Eleftheria terrae: one gene and its partner. The protein of the gene in region 2 interacts with the protein of the main gene of each other region in a pairwise test. Links are inferred from orthologs where the notes say so. Each region holds a gene or a part of one and is shown on either strand. Other genes may lie near its edges.

Region 1 (9,659 bases), 1.9 Mb from region 2 along the record:
TGGCAGGTGCTCGGGCAGCCGCATGCGCCCCACGAGCCCCACGCGCTGCAGCAGCCGCAGGGTCCACCAGCCGGGATCCCATTCGCCGGGGAACAGGCCAAGGCGGGCCGATCCGGGATAGGCGTGATGGTTGTTGTGCCAGCACTCGCCCATCGTCAGCAGCGAGGTCAGGCGGATGTTGCGACCCTGCACGGCCGCGCCGTCCACCCGGTAGTGCATCCCGCCATGGTTGTGGGCGAAGTAGCCGATCAGCCAGTGGCCGCCGACGCCCGCCGTGATGCGCGCGCACACGCCCCAGCACACGAAGCCCCAGCCGCCCCAGGCCAGGAACAACAGTGCCAGCGGCAGCTGCTGGAGCATCCAGGTGCGCTCCAGCCAGCGGTAGAACGGGTCGTCGGCAAGGCGCGGCTCGATGTGAATCTGGGGTGGGTGCTGCAGTTGCAGCTCGCAGTTGAGCTGCCACCACGCGTCCAGCAGCAGGGGGCGGCCATGGCGCAGATAGGGATGGCAGTCGGGCAGGCGCTGGGCATAGTCGCGCAGCTCGTGCTGGCGCAACAGGCCCAGCGGGCCGGCCAGTCCCACCTGCACGCCCATCCACACCAGCAGCCGTTCCAGCCAGCGAGGGCACTCGAAGCTGTCATGGATGAGCTTGCGATGGCTGCCGAGCGAATGGCCGAGCAGCAGTACCAGCCCGGTCGCCACGACGAACAAGGCCAGGGCCCCCCAGCTGAACCAGGCCCACCCGCCCAGCAAGGCGGCGCCCGCCATGCCCATGAACCAGAGCGACTTGACCGGCGCCCAGCGCACTTCGCCGCGGCACAGGTCAGCCACCGTGGAGGCTTGCACGCGATGGCTGTGCAGCCCGGAAGCGGGAAGCGGGGAGGACATCAGGAATTTCTCCGAAGGCGCCGGCGAGGCAGGCAGGAAGGCAGACGATCGGTCGGTTGGTCGGTCGCACCGCCCGCTGTCACCGCTGATATGTAGTTAATTAACTTATTGGTTAATAGATTAATCGAGCGGGTAGCGGGGCGTCAAGCCACCGGGCTGGGGGATGCAGGGGCGGCGGGGCGGGATTGGAAACGCCCCGTGCGTGGCCGCCAGGCGTGCCACGCGGGGGACGCGGTGGGGCCGCAAGCGCTACAGCAGTGTCACGGCATGGGCGCGCACCACCAGGCTGTCCTGGCGGAAGCGGCGCTCGAGGTCCTTGCGGTAGGCCTTCCACCAGGCACGGTCGAGCGTTTCGGCCATCACTTCATAGACCACCAGATCATCGTGCACGGGCTGGCCGTCGTCTGGCGCCCACACGCCGCGGGCGGGCGCGCGGGTGTACGCGGTGAGGCCACCGAAGCGCTCCACCAGCTCCTGCCTCACCTGGGCAAAAAGCGCCGTCTCGAAACGGTGGCCTTGTTCGTCGCACAGCGGCAGCAGCAACTGCACCAGGTGCATCGTCGGCACTCCTCTCAGGCCAGCATGCGCAGCAGCCAGCGGTTGAGGTCGGCAATCTCTTCCATGCAGACCGAATGCTCCATGTCGTAGTCCTGCCATTCGACCCGATAGCCCAGGGCAGCCAGGGCATCCCGAGTGGCGGTGCCGCGCGCATGCGGCACCACCGGGTCGTGTCGCCCATGGGCTAGGAAGATCGGCAGCTCGGCATTGGCGACATGGCGCTCGGCCGCCGTTTTTTCAGCCAGCGGCAGGTAGCCCGACAGGCCCACCAGCCCGGCGAGGCGTTCGGGATGCCGCAGCCCGGCCATCAACGCCACCGCACAGCCTTGCGAGAAGCCCGCCAGCACGATGCGCGAGGCTGGAATGCCGCGCGCCTGCTCGCGCGCGATCAGCGACTGCACCGTGGTGTGCGATTCACGCAGGCCGCTTTCGTCCTCGCGGCGGACCAGGTCGGTGCCCAGGATGTCGTACCAGGCCGGCATCTGGTAGCCGCCGTTGATGGTGACCGGTCGCACCGGCGCGTGGGGAAACACGAAACGCACCGGGCCGACCGCGGCGAGGTCGAGCTCCTGGGCGATGGGGACGAAATCGCTGCCGTCGGCGCCCAGGCCATGCAGCACGATGATGGCAGCACGGGGGTGGGGGGCGGTTTCGATCTCGATGGCGTCGCGCGACATGGGGGCTCCTGAAGGAAGATGCGCCAGAGGATAGAGTACCCGCATGACCCCAGACACCCTGGCTGCATTGACGCAGCGCCTGCGCGAGTTCGCCGCGATCCGCGAATGGCAGCCCTTTCACTCGCCCAAGAACCTGGCCATGGCGGTGGCCGGCGAGACCGGCGAACTGGTGGCCGAATTCCAGTGGCTGACCGAGGCCGAGAGCCGGGCGCCCGGCCCCGAACGCCTGCTGCGCATCCGCGACGAGGCGGCCGACGTGTTCATCTACCTGCTGCGGCTGGCCGACGGCCTGGGCTTCGACCTGGTAGAGGCTGCCAATGCCAAGATGGATCGCAATGAAGTGCGCTACCCCGCAGAGCAAGTGAAGGGCAGTGCCCGCCGCTCCGACGAGTACTGAGCAGCTCGGCCGGCCATCAGCGTCTGCCGGCCGCAGGGCAGGCGCCGCAGCGGCCTTGCCGCGATCTCACTGTCTCGGCTTGAGCCCCTCGGGCCGCTGCAGCAGCCGGTCGACATAAGCCTTCAGCCGAGGACGCTCGGGCAGGCTGCCACCGCCCCACAGGCGCCGCCAGATGAACATCGAGCCGATCACCACGTCCGCGGCGGTGAACCAGTCGCCGAACAGGTAAGGCCCGTCGCCGAGCTCCTGTTCCACCGCGTCCTGTGTTGCCTCGAAGTTGTTCCAGCCGCGCTGCGGCAGGGTGTCCTGCTTCAGCAGGGCGTCTCCCATGGACGGTTCCAGCTGCGCGGTGGCGAACACCATCAGGGACAGGTAGCGGCCTCGCTCGGGCGTGCCGACCGCGGGCGCCAGGCGGGCCTCTGGGTATTTCTCGGCAAGGTAGAGGCAGATGGCCGGGCATTCGAAGACCCGCACGTCACCATCCACCAGGGCCGGCAGCTTGCCGGCAGGGTTGATCTTCAGGAACTCCGGCGTCTTGTGCTCGCGTTTCTGGAAGTCGATGTGCACCAGCTCGTAGTCGGCCTGGCACTCATCGAGCATCCATTTGGCAATGGTGGCCCGGCTCTGGGGGTTGTAGTAAAGCTTCACTGGCGGCTCCCGGGTGGCGAAGGGTGGGGCGCGAACCGGCAGATGCCGGTTCACTGCCTGCACCACATGATGTCACGCGCCTCCCGCCGCTGCACCGGGCTGGCGGCCGGTGGGCGCCGCCGTGCCGCTGCTTTCAGGGCATCACTGCGTGCGCGCCCACCGGGCACGCCGGACGCGCCATGCCGGAGGGTGGCGCCGCCTTGACGCAGTTGCGGCCCTCCGCCTTGGCGCGGTACATCGCGGTGTCTGCCCGGTGCAGCAGGTGGGACAGCGCCTCCCCGGGTGATTCAAGCAGGGCCACGCCGATGCTCACCGTCAGTGCCAGGCGCCGCTCCTCGTGGTGAAGCTGCAGGGCCGCCACCGTTTCCCGCAGCCGCTCGGCCACCGCCATGGCGGCGGCCAGGTCGGTGTCGGGCAGGACCACCGCAAACTCCTCGCCGCCCAGGCGGCCCAGGCAGTCGCCACTGCGCAGGGCCGGCACGCAGGCCTGGGCGATGGCCTGGATGACACGGTCGCCGGCGAGGTGCCCGCAGCTGTCGTTGATCGCCTTGAAATGATCGATATCGAGCATCAGCAAGGCCAGCGGATGGCCATGGCGGCTGGCGCGGCGGATCTCGGCATGCCCGGTGGCCAGCAGGTGGCTGCGGCTCGCCACGCCAGTGAGCGGATCCCGCGCCGCCTGGTGCTCGAGCCGGGCGATGAGCTCCTCATTGCGCAGTCGCAACTCGGTCGCTTCGGCCGTCGTCTGGTGGATCTTCAGCGCCACCCACAGCATCAAGGTGCTGTAGAACAGCCCCAGCAGCGCCAGCCCCAGGCTGAAGGCGCCGTCGCTGAACAGCGGCGGCAGCAGCAGGGCCACGAAGGGGATGGCCATGTCCATCAACAGCAGGTCGCGGTGCGGATTGCTCATGGCGGCCGTCAGCGAGATCAGCCCCAGGTGGATCAGCATCGTGAAGATCAGGCTGCTGAAATCGGTCGGCACCCAGCCCCAGACGACGACGGACGACCAGACCAGCATGTGGGCCCCATGCGCCATGCCGATGCGGCGCGCCCAGCGCCGCTCCTCGGCCGGCGTCGCATTGGCGGCGCGAAAGCGGTGGTAGCAGGTGATGTAGCCGGCAATCACCGCCAGCTCCACGGCGCCGAAGACCAGCGCCTGCCAGGTGGGCAGCCAGCGCGTGAGCAGCACCGCGGCCATCACCGCAAGCGGTGGCGCCAGGTACTTGTCGGTGAGGTGGTTGTCGACGTAGAGGTGCAGCTGGGCCAGGCGGATGCGGGCGCGACGTTCGACATCAGCCGCTGGCTGTGGCAGCACGGGGATGCCGGGCGGTGCTGGCAGCCCGGCCCTGGCGGCAATCGTTGGATGGTCCGGGAGGCGCACCGTGGTGTAAGGTGGGGAATGCGAGGTGTCAAATTGTGAAGGATCGGCCAGGGGGGTGAAGCTGGCAGGGATGACAGAGCGGGATGCGTCGGTCGGCACGGGTGGCCGCCGGGTCGGCAGCGACTCGCCGTGCACGGGCCAGCGCAGCGGCACGACGGCGGCTCGTGCATCGAATGGCGGCCCGGCAGCGGCGCCTGGCCGTCGGACTGCCACGCCGCCGGCATTTGGAGGTAAGGTGAGCGCCTTCATCGGCCGGCGCTAGCCCGGCCATCCAGCCAGCCCTTCGCGGTACCCACATCGTGAGCTCACTCCAACGCAGAACCTTCCTCGCTGCCGCCCTGCTGGGCGGCGCTGTGCTGACCGCCTGTTCCGAGCGCGATGCGCCGCCGACCGCGGCCGCCACGCCCCCACCCACGGCTGAAGAGGCCTACAAGCTGGCCGCCGGCGCTACCGGCGTGCAGGTGGGGCAAGCGATGGCGGCCAACACGGTCTATGTCTTCTTCGACCCGCAATGCCCTCATTGCGCCACCTTGTGGGCGGAATCCAAGCCCTTGCTCGGGCGGCTCAAGATGGTATGGATCCCGGTGCAATTGCTGGGCGCACAGTCGATGCCGCTGGCAGCAGCCATCCTGTCTGCACCGCAACCCGTCGAGGCGATGGAGCGGCACGAGGCCCAGGTGGCCCAACGGGCCGCACTGTCCGCACCCGCGCCCGACGAGGCGACCCGCGCCAAGGTGGAAGCCAACACCGAGCTGTTCAAGAAACTGGGCGCCGAGAGCGTGCCCATGCTGTACTTCCGCCACGCCACGACCGGCCAGTACGGCTCCCACTCGGGCGCGCTGCCGACCGCACAGTTGCAGCAGCTGGTGGGGGTGTGACGCCGGGGCCGGCACGGCCGGCGCAGGCCCTTGCCGTTGGAGCCGGTCTCGCCCGGCTTTCCGCGGCGCCTGGCACCCGGGCACTGAGGGCAGCGAAGTCGCCCGGCTGCCCGGCTGCCCGGCTGCCCGGCTGCCCGGCTGCCCGGCTGCCCGGCGAACGGCGAACGGCGAACGGCCAGAGGCCTGAAGCGGCCAGCGGGGCAGGTCGGCCCTTGAAGCAGGGCTTCAGTGCCTGGCAATTCGGTGCCTGGCAAGCATGCGCGCGGCTCGACGACCGCGGCCTTCCTTCACCCGTCAAACGCAGCACGTCCGCGTCCGTACCCGGACTCGACCCCGGGCCACCCCGGCCTGCGTGTCAGCCGCCCGGCCACCGGCACAGGAACATCCGGGGACGCGCAGGACGCGCTGCCCGGCAGGACGCCGCGCGACAACGGTCGGCTGTGCCCCGGAAGCGGGTGGCTGCCTTGTCGCCCCCAAGCTCGATACCAGCCGCAACAGCGACACCGGGCGGGTGTATTCGTGCACCACAAGCGGCCCTTGAGCGACCAGGCCGCCCTGGCCGCCACGTGCGGCCAGGACGCCGAACCGTCCCATGCGAACGCCGGTGTCGCACCCGGCGGCGGCCTCACACGTCGATGTTCGCCGCCCTCAACGCATTGCTCTCGATGAACACCCGGCGCGGCTCCACCTCGTCGCCCATCAGCATCGTGAAGACCCGGTCTGCCTCGATGGCATCCTCGATCTGCACGCGCAGCAGGCGGCGCACGTTCGGATCCATCGTGGTTTCCCACAGCTGCTCCGGGTTCATCTCGCCCAGGCCCTTGTAGCGCTGGCGGCCCACGCTGTTCTCGGCCTGGCCCATCAGCCACTGCATCGCTTCACGGAAGTCGCGGACCTTCTGTTCCTTCTGCTTCTCGCCTTCGCCCTTCTTGATGACCGCGTCCTCGCCCAGCAGGCCCTTGAAGGTCTTGCCGGCCGTGCTCAGCACCTCGTAGTCGGCCCCATGCACGAAGTCGGCGTTGATCACGCTGCTCTTGATGTTGCCGTGGTGCTTGCGGCTGATGCGCAGCACCCACTTGTCGAGCCGCGCGTCCAGCTCGGCCGCCACCTCGGCGCCGTGCAGCGCGCCCTTGAGCGCCACCGCGGAGGCCTCGGCCTGCTCCGGCGTGTCGAGGTTGATCTCGGTGCCGCTGGCCAGCACGCGCAGGGCTTCGGCATCCATCCAGTTGCCCAGGCGGGCGATGACGTTCTCGGCCAGCACGTACTTGCGCGCCAGCGATTCGAACGCCTCGCCCTTCAGCACGGTGCCGTTGACCCCGGTGTGCAGCTCGGCATCGGTCAGCGCCACGCGCAGCATGAAGCCGTCCAGCTCGTGGGCGTCCTTCAGGTACTGCTCGTGCTTGCCCTGCTTCACCTTGTAGAGCGGCGGCTGCGCGATGTAGATGTGGCCACGCTCCACCAGTTCCGGCATCTGGCGGTAGAAGAAGGTCAGCAGCAGCGTGCGGATGTGGGCGCCGTCGACGTCCGCATCGGTCATGATGATGATGCGGTGGTAGCGCAGCTTGTCCGGGTTGAAGTCGTCACTGCCATTGCCCGCGCCGGTCTTGCCGATGCCGGTGCCCAGAGCGGTGATCAGCGTCAGGATCTCGTTGCTGCTCAGCAGCTTCTCGTAGCGCGCCTTCTCGACGTTCAGGATCTTGCCGCGCAGCGGCAGGATCGCCTGGAACTTGCGGTCGCGCCCTTGCTTGGCGGAGCCGCCGGCCGAGTCGCCCTCGACGATGTAGATCTCGCAGAGCGCCGGATCCTTCTCCTGGCAGTCAGCCAGCTTGCCGGGCAGGCCCAGGCCGTCGAGCACCCCCTTGCGGCGGGTCATCTCGCGGGCCTTGCGGGCGGCCTCGCGGGCACGGGCGGCCTCGACGATCTTGCCGCAGATGATCTTTGCGTCGGTCGGGTTCTCCAGCAGCCAGTCGTTCAGCAGGCGGCTCACGATGTCTTCCACCGGGGCGCGCACCTCGCTGGACACCAGCTTGTCCTTGGTCTGGCTGCTGAACTTGGGCTCGGGCACCTTCACGCTCACCACGCAAGCCAGGCCTTCGCGCATGTCGTCGCCGCTGACTTCGACCTTGGCCTTCTTGGCCAGTTCGTTGTCCTCGATGTACTTGTTGATGACCCGCGTCATCGCCGCCCGCAAGCCGGTCAGGTGGGTGCCGCCGTCACGCTGGGGGATGTTGTTGGTGAAGCACAGCACGTTCTCGCTGTAGCCGTCGTTCCACTGCATCGCCACTTCGACGCCGACATTGGTGTTCTGCTCGCTCACCTTGTCGCCCTGGGCATGGAAGACGTTCGGGTGCAGGATCTTCTTGCCCTGGTTGATGAAGTCGACAAACCCTTTCACGCCTCCGGCAAAAGCGAAGTTGTCTTCCTTCGCGTTGCGCTCGTCGACCAGGCGGATCTTCACGCCGTTGTTCAGGAAGCTCAGCTCGCGCAGGCGCTTGGCCAGCACGTCGTAGTGGAAGTCGACGTTGGTGAAGATCTCGTCGTCGGGCAGGAAGTGCACCTCCGTGCCGCGCTTCTCGGTCTCGCCGATGATCTTCATCGGGCTGACCTCGAAGCCGTCGCGCTGCTCCAGCACTCGGTCTTGCGGCACGCCCTTGCGGAACTCGATGAAGTGCACCTTGCCTTCGCGGCGCACCGTCAGGCGCAGCCACTTGCTCAGCGCGTTCACGCAGCTCACGCCCACGCCGTGCAGGCCACCCGACACCTTGTAGCTGTTCTGGTTGAACTTGCCGCCCGCGTGCAGCTCGGTCAGTGCGATCTCGGCCGCGCTGCGCTTGGGCTCGTGCTTGTCGTCCATCTTCACGCCGGTGGGGATGCCACGGCCGTTGTCGATGACGCTGATCGAGTTGTCGGTATGGATGGTGACGACGATGTCGTCGCAATGGCCTGCCAGTGCTTCGTCGATCGAGTTGTCGACCACCTCGAAGACCAGATGGTGCAGGCCGGTACCGTCGGAGGTGTCACCGATGTACATGCCCGGCCGTTTGCGCACGGCCTCCAGGCCCTCGAGGATCTGGATGCTGCCTTCGCCGTAACCGGTGTCGGCCGGGGCAGGGGCTGCCGTTTGCAGGGGGTGGTCGTTGGCTTGATCGCTCATGAGGGACTCGATTCTATCGGGCGGAGCCAGGCGCTTCGGCACGTTGGCTCCTTGCAAAAACGCTGAAGCGGGCCGGCGGCCCGCTCAAGTGGGTGGCTGCTCACGGTGCCCGGCCACCCCCGGGCACTCAGATCCGCATCGGCATCACGACGTACTTGAAGCCGGCCTGCTCCGGAATGGTGAGCAGGGCCGAGCTGTTGGCGTCCTGCAGCTCCACCTGCACCATGTCCTGGCTCATGTTGGCCAGCGCATCCACCAGGTAGGTGACGTTGAAGCCGATCTCGATGGTGTCGCCGCCGTAGTCGATCTCCAGCTCCTCCTTGGCCTCTTCCTGCTCGGCATTGCTGGAGGCGATGCGCAGCAGGCCCGGCTCGATGTTCAGGCGCACGCCCTTGAACTTCTCGCTGGTCAGGATGGCAGCGCGTTGCAGGCTGGCCAGCAGCGGGGCACGGCCCAGGATGACGCTGTTGCGGTGGTTCTTCGGGATCACCCGGTTGTAGTCGGGGAACTTGCCCTCCACCAGCTTGGTGACGAACTCCATGCCGCTGAAGCTGAACTTCGCCTGGTTGCCGGCAAAGCGCATCTCGATCGGCGTGTCCTCGTCCTTCAGCAACCGCTGCAGCTCCAGCACGGTCTTGCGCGGCAGGATCACTTCCTGGCGTGGCATCTCCACTTCCAGCGTGGCGCTGGCCAGCGCCAGGCGGTGCCCGTCGGTGGCCACCAGGGTCAGCTGCTGGCCTTCGGCCACGAACAAGATGCCGTTGAGGTAGTAGCGGATGTCATGCACTGCCATCGCGAAGTGCACTTGGCCGATCAGGCTCTTCAGGGTCTTCTGCGGCACGCCGAAGGCGGGACCGAAGTCGGCGGCCTCCTGCACCAGCGGGAAATCCTCGGCCGGCAGCGTCTGCAGCGTGAAGCGGCTCTTGCCGCCTTGCAGCGTCAGCTTGTTCTGCGCCGCGGAGAGCGACACCGTCTGGTCGGCCGGCAGCGACTTCAGGATGTCGATCAGCTTGCGGGCGCCGACGGAGGTGTTGAAGCTGGCAGCGTCGCCTTCGAACTCGGCCGTGGTGCGCACCTG
Region 2 (6,561 bases):
CAGATGGGGCAGGTGGCTGACGGCCGCGAAGGCGGCGTCATGGTTCTCGGGGCTCATCTTGAGCACCTGGGCGCCGATGGCGGCCCACACGTCGGTGGCCTTCTGCAGCAGCTTGGGTTCGGTCTGCGGCAGGGGCGTCAGGATGACCTGGCGGCCCGAGTACAGCAGCGGGTCGGCGTTCTCGACGCCCGACACTTCCTTGCCGGCGATGGGATGGGCGGGCACGAAGCAGTCGGCCCGGTCCTTCAGGACCCGGCGCGCGGCGTCAACGACGTCGCGCTTGGTGGAGCCGACGTCCATGAACAGCACGCCCGGCTCGACCAGGTGCCGGATGGCCTTGAAGGTCGCCTCCGAGGCGGCCACCGGCACCGAGATCAGGACCAGGTCCGATCCGGAGACGGCCAGCAGCGCCGATTCGGCGGCGATGTCGATGACGCCCAGGCGCTTGGCCTTTTCCGTCGTGGAGGGTGATTTGCTGTAGCCGATGACACGCTTGACCAGGCCGGCGCGCTTGAGCGCCAGCGCGAAGGATCCGCCCATCAGTCCACAGCCGATCACGCCGAGTTGATTGAACATCTGTGCAAACTCCGGCAGCTCAGTGCACGTCGATCGGGTAGGTGCCGAGCAGCTTGAAGAAGGCGCACACCGCGCGCAGCTCCTTCAGCGCAGCGGCCACGTGCGTTTCGTCGGGATGGCCCTGCAGGTCGATGTAGAAGTAGTACTCCCACTGGCCCGAGCGCGCCGGGCGCGACTCGAAGCGGCTCATCGACACGCCGTGCTGCTTCAGTGGCACCAGCATGTCGTGCACCGCGCCGGGGCGGTTCACCACCGACACCACAAGGCTGGTGCAGTCGTGGCCCGAGGCCTTGGGCTGGGGATGGCTTTCCGGCCGCGTCACGATGGCAAAGCGGGTGCGGTTGTGCGGGTCGTCCTGGATCGCCGGCGACACCACATGCAGTCCGTACTCGCTGGCCGCGCGCTCGCTGGCGATGGCCGCCAGCGCCGGGTTCTCCGCCGCCAGGCGGGCCCCTTCGGCATTGCTGGAAACCGGCCGGCGCTCGATGTTGGGCAGGTGGTTGCTGAGCCAGCCATGGCATTGGGCCAGGGCCTGCGGGTGGGCGCAGACCGCCTCGATCTCCTTGAGGCCGTTTTCGCGCCGCAGCAGGTTGTGCCGCACGAACAGGCTGGTCTCGCCGATGATGAACAGCGGCGTGGTGAGGAACAGGTCGAGCGACCGGGCCACCACACCCTCGGTCGAGTTCTCGACCGGCACCACGCCGAAATCGGCTGCGCCGGCGGTGGTCGTGCGGAACACCTCGTCGATGCTCGCGCAGGGCACCTTCACGATGGAGGCGCCAAAGAAACCCAGGGCCGCCAGCTCGCTGAAGGTGCCGGCCGGGCCGAGGTAGGCCACCCGCGTCGGCGTTTCCAGCGCCCGGCAGGCCGACATGATCTCGCGCCAGATGGGGGCGACCGAGTCGGTCTGCAGCGGGCCGCCGTTGACGGCCTTGAGCCCGTCGATCACCTGCGCCTCGCGCTCGGGGCGGAACACCACCGAGCCTTCCTTCTTCTTCAGCTCGCCAACCGCCTGGGCCAGCGCGGCGCGTCGGTTGAGCAGCGCCAGCAGTTCGCGGTCGACCGAGTCGATCTGCGTGCGCAGCGAAAGGAGGTCTTCGGGGGACATGTGTTCAGCCATGGCGAGCCGCAAATTCTCGCATGTAGTCCACCAAGGCCTGCACACCTTCGAGCGGCATCGCGTTGTAGAGGCTGGCGCGCATGCCGCCGACGCTCTTGTGGCCTTTCAGCTGCAGCAGGCCGCGTTCCTTGGCGCCGGCCAGGAAGGCCTCGTTGTGGCTGTCGTCCGGCAGGAAGAACGGCAGGTTCATGCGGGAGCGGGCGGCCGGCGCCACCGTGTTGCGGTAGAAGCCCGAGGCGTCGATGTAGTCGTACAACAGCGTGGCCTTGGCGATATTGCGCTGCTCCATCGCCGCCACGCCGCCCTGGCGCTTGAGCCACTGGAAGACCAGGCCCGCCAGGTAGATGGCATAGGTCGGCGGGGTGTTGTACATCGACTGGTTGTCCGCCACCGTCTTGTAGTCGAAGGCGGAAGGGCAGACCGGCAGGGCATGGCCCAGCAGGTCCTCGCGCACGATCACCAGCGTCAGGCCGGCCGGGCCGATGTTCTTCTGCGCACCGGCGAAGGCCAGGCCGACGCGGCTCCAGTCGATGGACCGGGTGGCGATGTGGGAGGAGCAGTCGATCACCAGGGCGGCGTCGCTGCCCAGGCCCTTGAGGTCGGGCAACTCGGAGAACTCCACCCCGTGGATGGTCTCGTTGGTGCACAGGTGCACATAGGCCGCCTGCGGCCGCAGCTGCCAGCTGGCTGGCGCGGGCAGGCTGGTGTGGTCGTCGGCCTCGTTGCTGGCGGCTACCGCGCTGTCGCAATAGCGCTTCGCTTCCTTATAGGACTTCTGCGACCAGCTGCCCGTGACGACGAAGTCCGCCTGGCCACCGCGCGAGAGGTTCATCGGCACGATGGCGTTCTCGGCCAGGCCGCCGCCCTGCATGAACAGCACCTTGAACTGCGGCGGCACGGCCAGCAGCTCGCGCAGGTCGGTCTCGGCCTGGTCACGGATGGACATGAACTCGCGACCGCGGTGGCTCATCTCCATCACGCTCATGCCGCTGCCATGCCAGTCGAGCATCTCGTCGGCGGCTTGTTGCAGCACTTCCGGCGGCAGGGTGGCCGGGCCGGCGGAAAAGTTGTACGGACGCTTCATGTCGGCGGGGGCCTTACTTCTTGGGCTTGGCGGGGGCGCTGGCGGGCGCGGGCGGCTGTTCCGGCAGGCCGAGGTGCTTGCGGATGTTCGCTTGCAGCGTGCGGATCTTGGGCTCCACGCTCGGGCGGGTGTCCTCGACCAGCTTCTGGCTCAGGTTCTTCTGCACTTCAGGCAGGACCTGCTGGTACTTCTTATAGGCCGGCGATTCGAGCCAGGCGATGATCTGCTTCAGCTCGTCTTCGCTGAACTTCTCCTCCAGCGCGGTGCCCAGCGTGCCGGGCGAGAGCTTGACGGCGCGCTCGCGCACCAACGCGCTGGCTTCCTCGGCGTACTTCTTCACGTCGGCCTCGATGGCCTGCGCGGCCGCCTGGCGCTTGGCTTCCGGCACCTGCGTGCGCAACAGCTGGCCGGCTTCCTGCATCAGCTGGGCGGCCGGTTGTTCGGCAATGCTGCGCGCCAGGGCTTCCACCGCGGGCTGCTGGATCTGCACGATCTTCTGGGCCAGTTCCTTCTTGCTCTGGGCGGCGGCCGGCAACGCCAGACCACCGAGGGCGAGGGCAAGGGCGGAGCAGGCGAAGACACGGGACATGGACATGGAAGCCTCCTGAAGTTGAACTGTGCCACGCGCGCAGCCAACCTGCTGCGCGGCGCGGAATCTTTGGAAAAAGAGGTGAGCGAGGCGCGCGCTCACTCCTCGGTGGTGCCTGCCGCCTCGGCGCCGTCCTCGGTGCCGGGCTCGGCGACCTTGTCGGCGGCGTCGTTCTCGACGATGCGTTGCAGGCCGCTCAGCTTGGAGCCGTCGTCGAGCGCGATGAGCGTGACGCCCTGCGTTGCGCGGCCCAGTTCACGGATCTCCGAAACACGGGTTCGCACCAGCACGCCCTTGTCGGTGATCAGCATGATCTCGTCCTCGGCGCGCACCAGCGTGGCGGCCACCACCTTGCCGTTGCGCTCGGACTGCTGGATGGCGATCATGCCCTTCGTGCCGCGGCCATGCCGGGTGTACTCGACGATGGAGGTGCGCTTGCCGTAGCCGTTCTCGGTGGCGGTGAGCACGCTCTGCGACTCGTCTTCGGCCACCAGCATCGCAATGACGCTCTGGCCTTCCTCCAGCGTCATGCCGCGCACGCCGCGGGCCTGGCGGCCCATGGAGCGGACATCGTTCTCGTCGAAGCGCACCGCCTTGCCGCCGTCGCTGAACAGCATCACGTCGTGCTTGCCGTCGGTGAGCGCGGCACCGATGAGGAAGTCGCCCTCGTCCAGGTCGACCGCGATGATGCCGGCCTTGCGCGGGTTGCTGAACTCGTCGAGCGCGGTCTTCTTGACCGTGCCCTGCGCGGTGCTCATGAAGACGTAGTGGTCAGCCGGGAAGCTGCGGAACTCGCCGGTGAGCGGCAGCACGACGTTGATCTTCTCGCCCTGCTGCAGCGGGAACATGTTGACGATGGGGCGCCCGCGCGAGTTGCGCGAGCCCTGCGGCACTTCCCAGACCTTGAGCCAGTACACCCGGCCCCGGTTGCTGAAGCACAGGATGTAGTCGTGCGTGTTGGCGATGAAGAGCTGGTCGATCCAGTCGTCTTCCTTCGTCGCGGTGGCCTGCTTGCCGCGGCCGCCGCGGCGCTGCGCGCGGTATTCGGCCACCGGCTGGCTCTTGATGTAGCCGGTATGGCTGAGCGTGACGACCATGTCGGTCGGCGCGATCAGGTCCTCGGTATCGAGCTCGTAGGCGTTGTGCTCGACCACGCTGCGGCGGGCGCCGACCTTGGTCTGGCCGAACTCCTGCTTGATGGCGGTCAGCTCCTCGCTGATGATGAAGGTGACACGCTCGGGCTTGGACAGGATGTCGAGCAGGTCGGCGATGTGGGCCATGACCTCCTTGTACTCGCCAATGATCTTGTCCTGCTCCAGCCCGGTCAGGCGTTGCAGGCGCATCTGCAGGATCTCGCCGGCCTGGTCGTCGGACAGCCGGTAGAGGCCGTCGGCCTGCAGGCCGTATTGGGTCGGCAGGCCCTCGGGGCGATAGGCAGCGCGGCCGGTCTCGGAGTCGGAGGCACGTGCGAGCATCTCGCGCACCAGCGATGAATCCCAAGAGCGGTTCATCAGCTCCTGGCGTGCAATGGGCGGGGTCGGCGAGTTCTTGATGATCGCGATGAACTCGTCGATGTTGGCCAGCGCCACTGCCAGGCCTTCCAGCACATGGCCGCGTTCACGGGCCTTGCGCAGTTCGTAGACGGTGCGGCGGGTCACCACCTCGCGGCGGTGTTCCAGGAAGATGGACAGCAGGTCCTTGAGGTTGCAGAGCTTGGGCTGGCCGTCGACCAGCGCGACCATGTTGATGCCGAAGGTGTCCTGCAGCTGGGTCTGCTTGTAGAGGTTGTTCAGCACCACCTCGGGGACTTCACCGCGCTTGAGCTCGATCACCACCCGCATGCCCGACTTGTCGGACTCGTCCTGGATGTGGCTGATGCCTTCGATCTTCTTCTCGTTGACCAGCTCGGCGATGCGCTCCAGCAGGTTCTTCTTGTTCACCTGATAGGGAATCTCGTCGACGATGATCGACTGCCGCGAGCCCTTGTCGATGTCCTCGAAGTGGCACTTCGCGCGCATCACCACCTTGCCGCGGCCCGTGCGATAGCCGTCGCGCACCCCGGACAAGCCGTAGATGATGCCGGCGGTCGGGAAGTCGGGCGCCGGGATGATCTCCATCAACTCGTCGATGGACGACTCCGGGTTCTTCAGCAGGTGCAGGCAGGCATCCACCACCTCGTTGAGGTTGTGGGGCGGGATGTTGGTGGCCATGCCGACTGCGATGCCGGCCGAGCCGTTCACCAGCAGGTTGGGCAGGCGCGTCGGCAGCACCAGCGGCTCCTTCTCGGAGCCGTCGTAGTTGGGGCCGAAGTCCACCGTCTCCTTGTCGATGTCGGCCAGCATCTCGTGCGCGATCTTGGCCAGGCGGATTTCGGTGTACCGCATGGCCGCGGCGTTGTCGCCGTCCACCGAGCCGAAGTTGCCCTGGCCGTCGACCAGCATGTGGCGCAGCGAGAAGTCCTGGGCCATGCGCACGATGGTGTCGTACACCGCTGAGTCGCCGTGCGGGTGGTACTTACCGATGACGTCACCGACGATACGAGCCGACTTCTTGTAGGGGCGGTTCCAGTCGTTGTTCAGCTCGTGCATGGCGAACAGGACCCGCCGGTGGACCGGCTTCAGGCCGTCGCGGGCGTCGGGGAGGGCCCGACCGACGATCACGCTCATGGCGTAATCGAGATACGAGCGCCGCATCTCCTCTTCGAGGCTGATGGGCAGGGTTTCTTTAGCGAACTGAGTCATGCGGTCCCTGAAATCGACGATGCAACGGGGCGGGTGCTCGATGGCGGCGGCGTTAAGCGCCGAGAACCCAGCATTCTAATTGGGGCTTGTTGTGGCAGTCGCGCAACATGCTCTGCCCACGTACCCGCCCCTATAGACAAAAACTTGTCCATGTGACGTGCTATGGCACAATGATTTGTCGATAGGGCAACCCGCGCGTAACTGCGCGTTTCCATTAAGCCGTCCGATCTTTTACTGGACGTTTTACGCAGTCCGTCTGCGGCTTTTCTTGAGAGGAGAAACATGAACAAACTCAACAAAGTGGCGATGCTGTTTGCCTCGGCCGCATTGGCTACCGGTGCTCTGGCGCAATCGGTCGACAACTGGCGCAACGTCGATGGCAATGTTTGGAAGAACGGCACCAACGAACTGTGCTGGCGCGATGCCACCTGGACCCCGGCCACTGCTGACC

Evidence for each region.
Region 1: the proteins of gyrA (region 2) and gyrB interact in binary tests that used the Escherichia coli proteins (3 or more experiments, as listed by UniProt). The link is inferred for Eleftheria terrae from one-to-one orthologs.

What each region holds. Positions count from the first base shown.
Region 1 is NZ_CP106951.1:3,481,873-3,491,531, forward strand. What follows is about bases 5,818-8,922. They hold gyrB (DNA topoisomerase (ATP-hydrolyzing) subunit B), read right to left. Parts: upstream 8,582-8,922; coding sequence 6,053-8,581; downstream 5,818-6,052. Other genes in these bases: dnaN (DNA polymerase III subunit beta), read right to left, coding at 8,709-8,922. In the rest of the region: N7L95_RS15415 (acyl-CoA desaturase), read right to left, coding at 1-888; N7L95_RS15420 (hypothetical protein), read right to left, coding at 1,138-1,446; N7L95_RS15425 (alpha/beta hydrolase), read right to left, coding at 1,461-2,123; N7L95_RS15430 (nucleotide pyrophosphohydrolase), read left to right, coding at 2,167-2,520; N7L95_RS15435 (glutathione S-transferase family protein), read right to left, coding at 2,587-3,168; N7L95_RS15440 (GGDEF domain-containing protein), read right to left, coding at 3,302-4,702; N7L95_RS15445 (thioredoxin domain-containing protein), read left to right, coding at 4,849-5,427; more of dnaN, read right to left, coding at 8,923-9,659. UniProt on the Escherichia coli protein: DNA gyrase negatively supercoils closed circular double-stranded DNA in an ATP-dependent manner to maintain chromosomes in an underwound state.
Region 2 is NZ_CP106951.1:1,592,070-1,598,630, reverse strand. Bases 3,268-6,456 are described here. They hold gyrA (DNA gyrase subunit A), read right to left. Parts: upstream 6,111-6,456; coding sequence 3,468-6,110; downstream 3,268-3,467. Other genes in these bases: ompA (outer membrane protein OmpA), read left to right, coding at 6,393-6,456; N7L95_RS07015 (DUF2059 domain-containing protein), read right to left, coding at 3,268-3,375. In the rest of the region: N7L95_RS07030 (prephenate dehydrogenase), read right to left, coding at 1-576; pheA (prephenate dehydratase), read right to left, coding at 596-1,684; serC (3-phosphoserine/phosphohydroxythreonine transaminase), read right to left, coding at 1,689-2,780; more of N7L95_RS07015, read right to left, coding at 2,794-3,267; more of ompA, read left to right, coding at 6,457-6,561. UniProt on the Escherichia coli protein: A type II topoisomerase that negatively supercoils closed circular double-stranded (ds) DNA in an ATP-dependent manner to maintain chromosomes in an underwound state.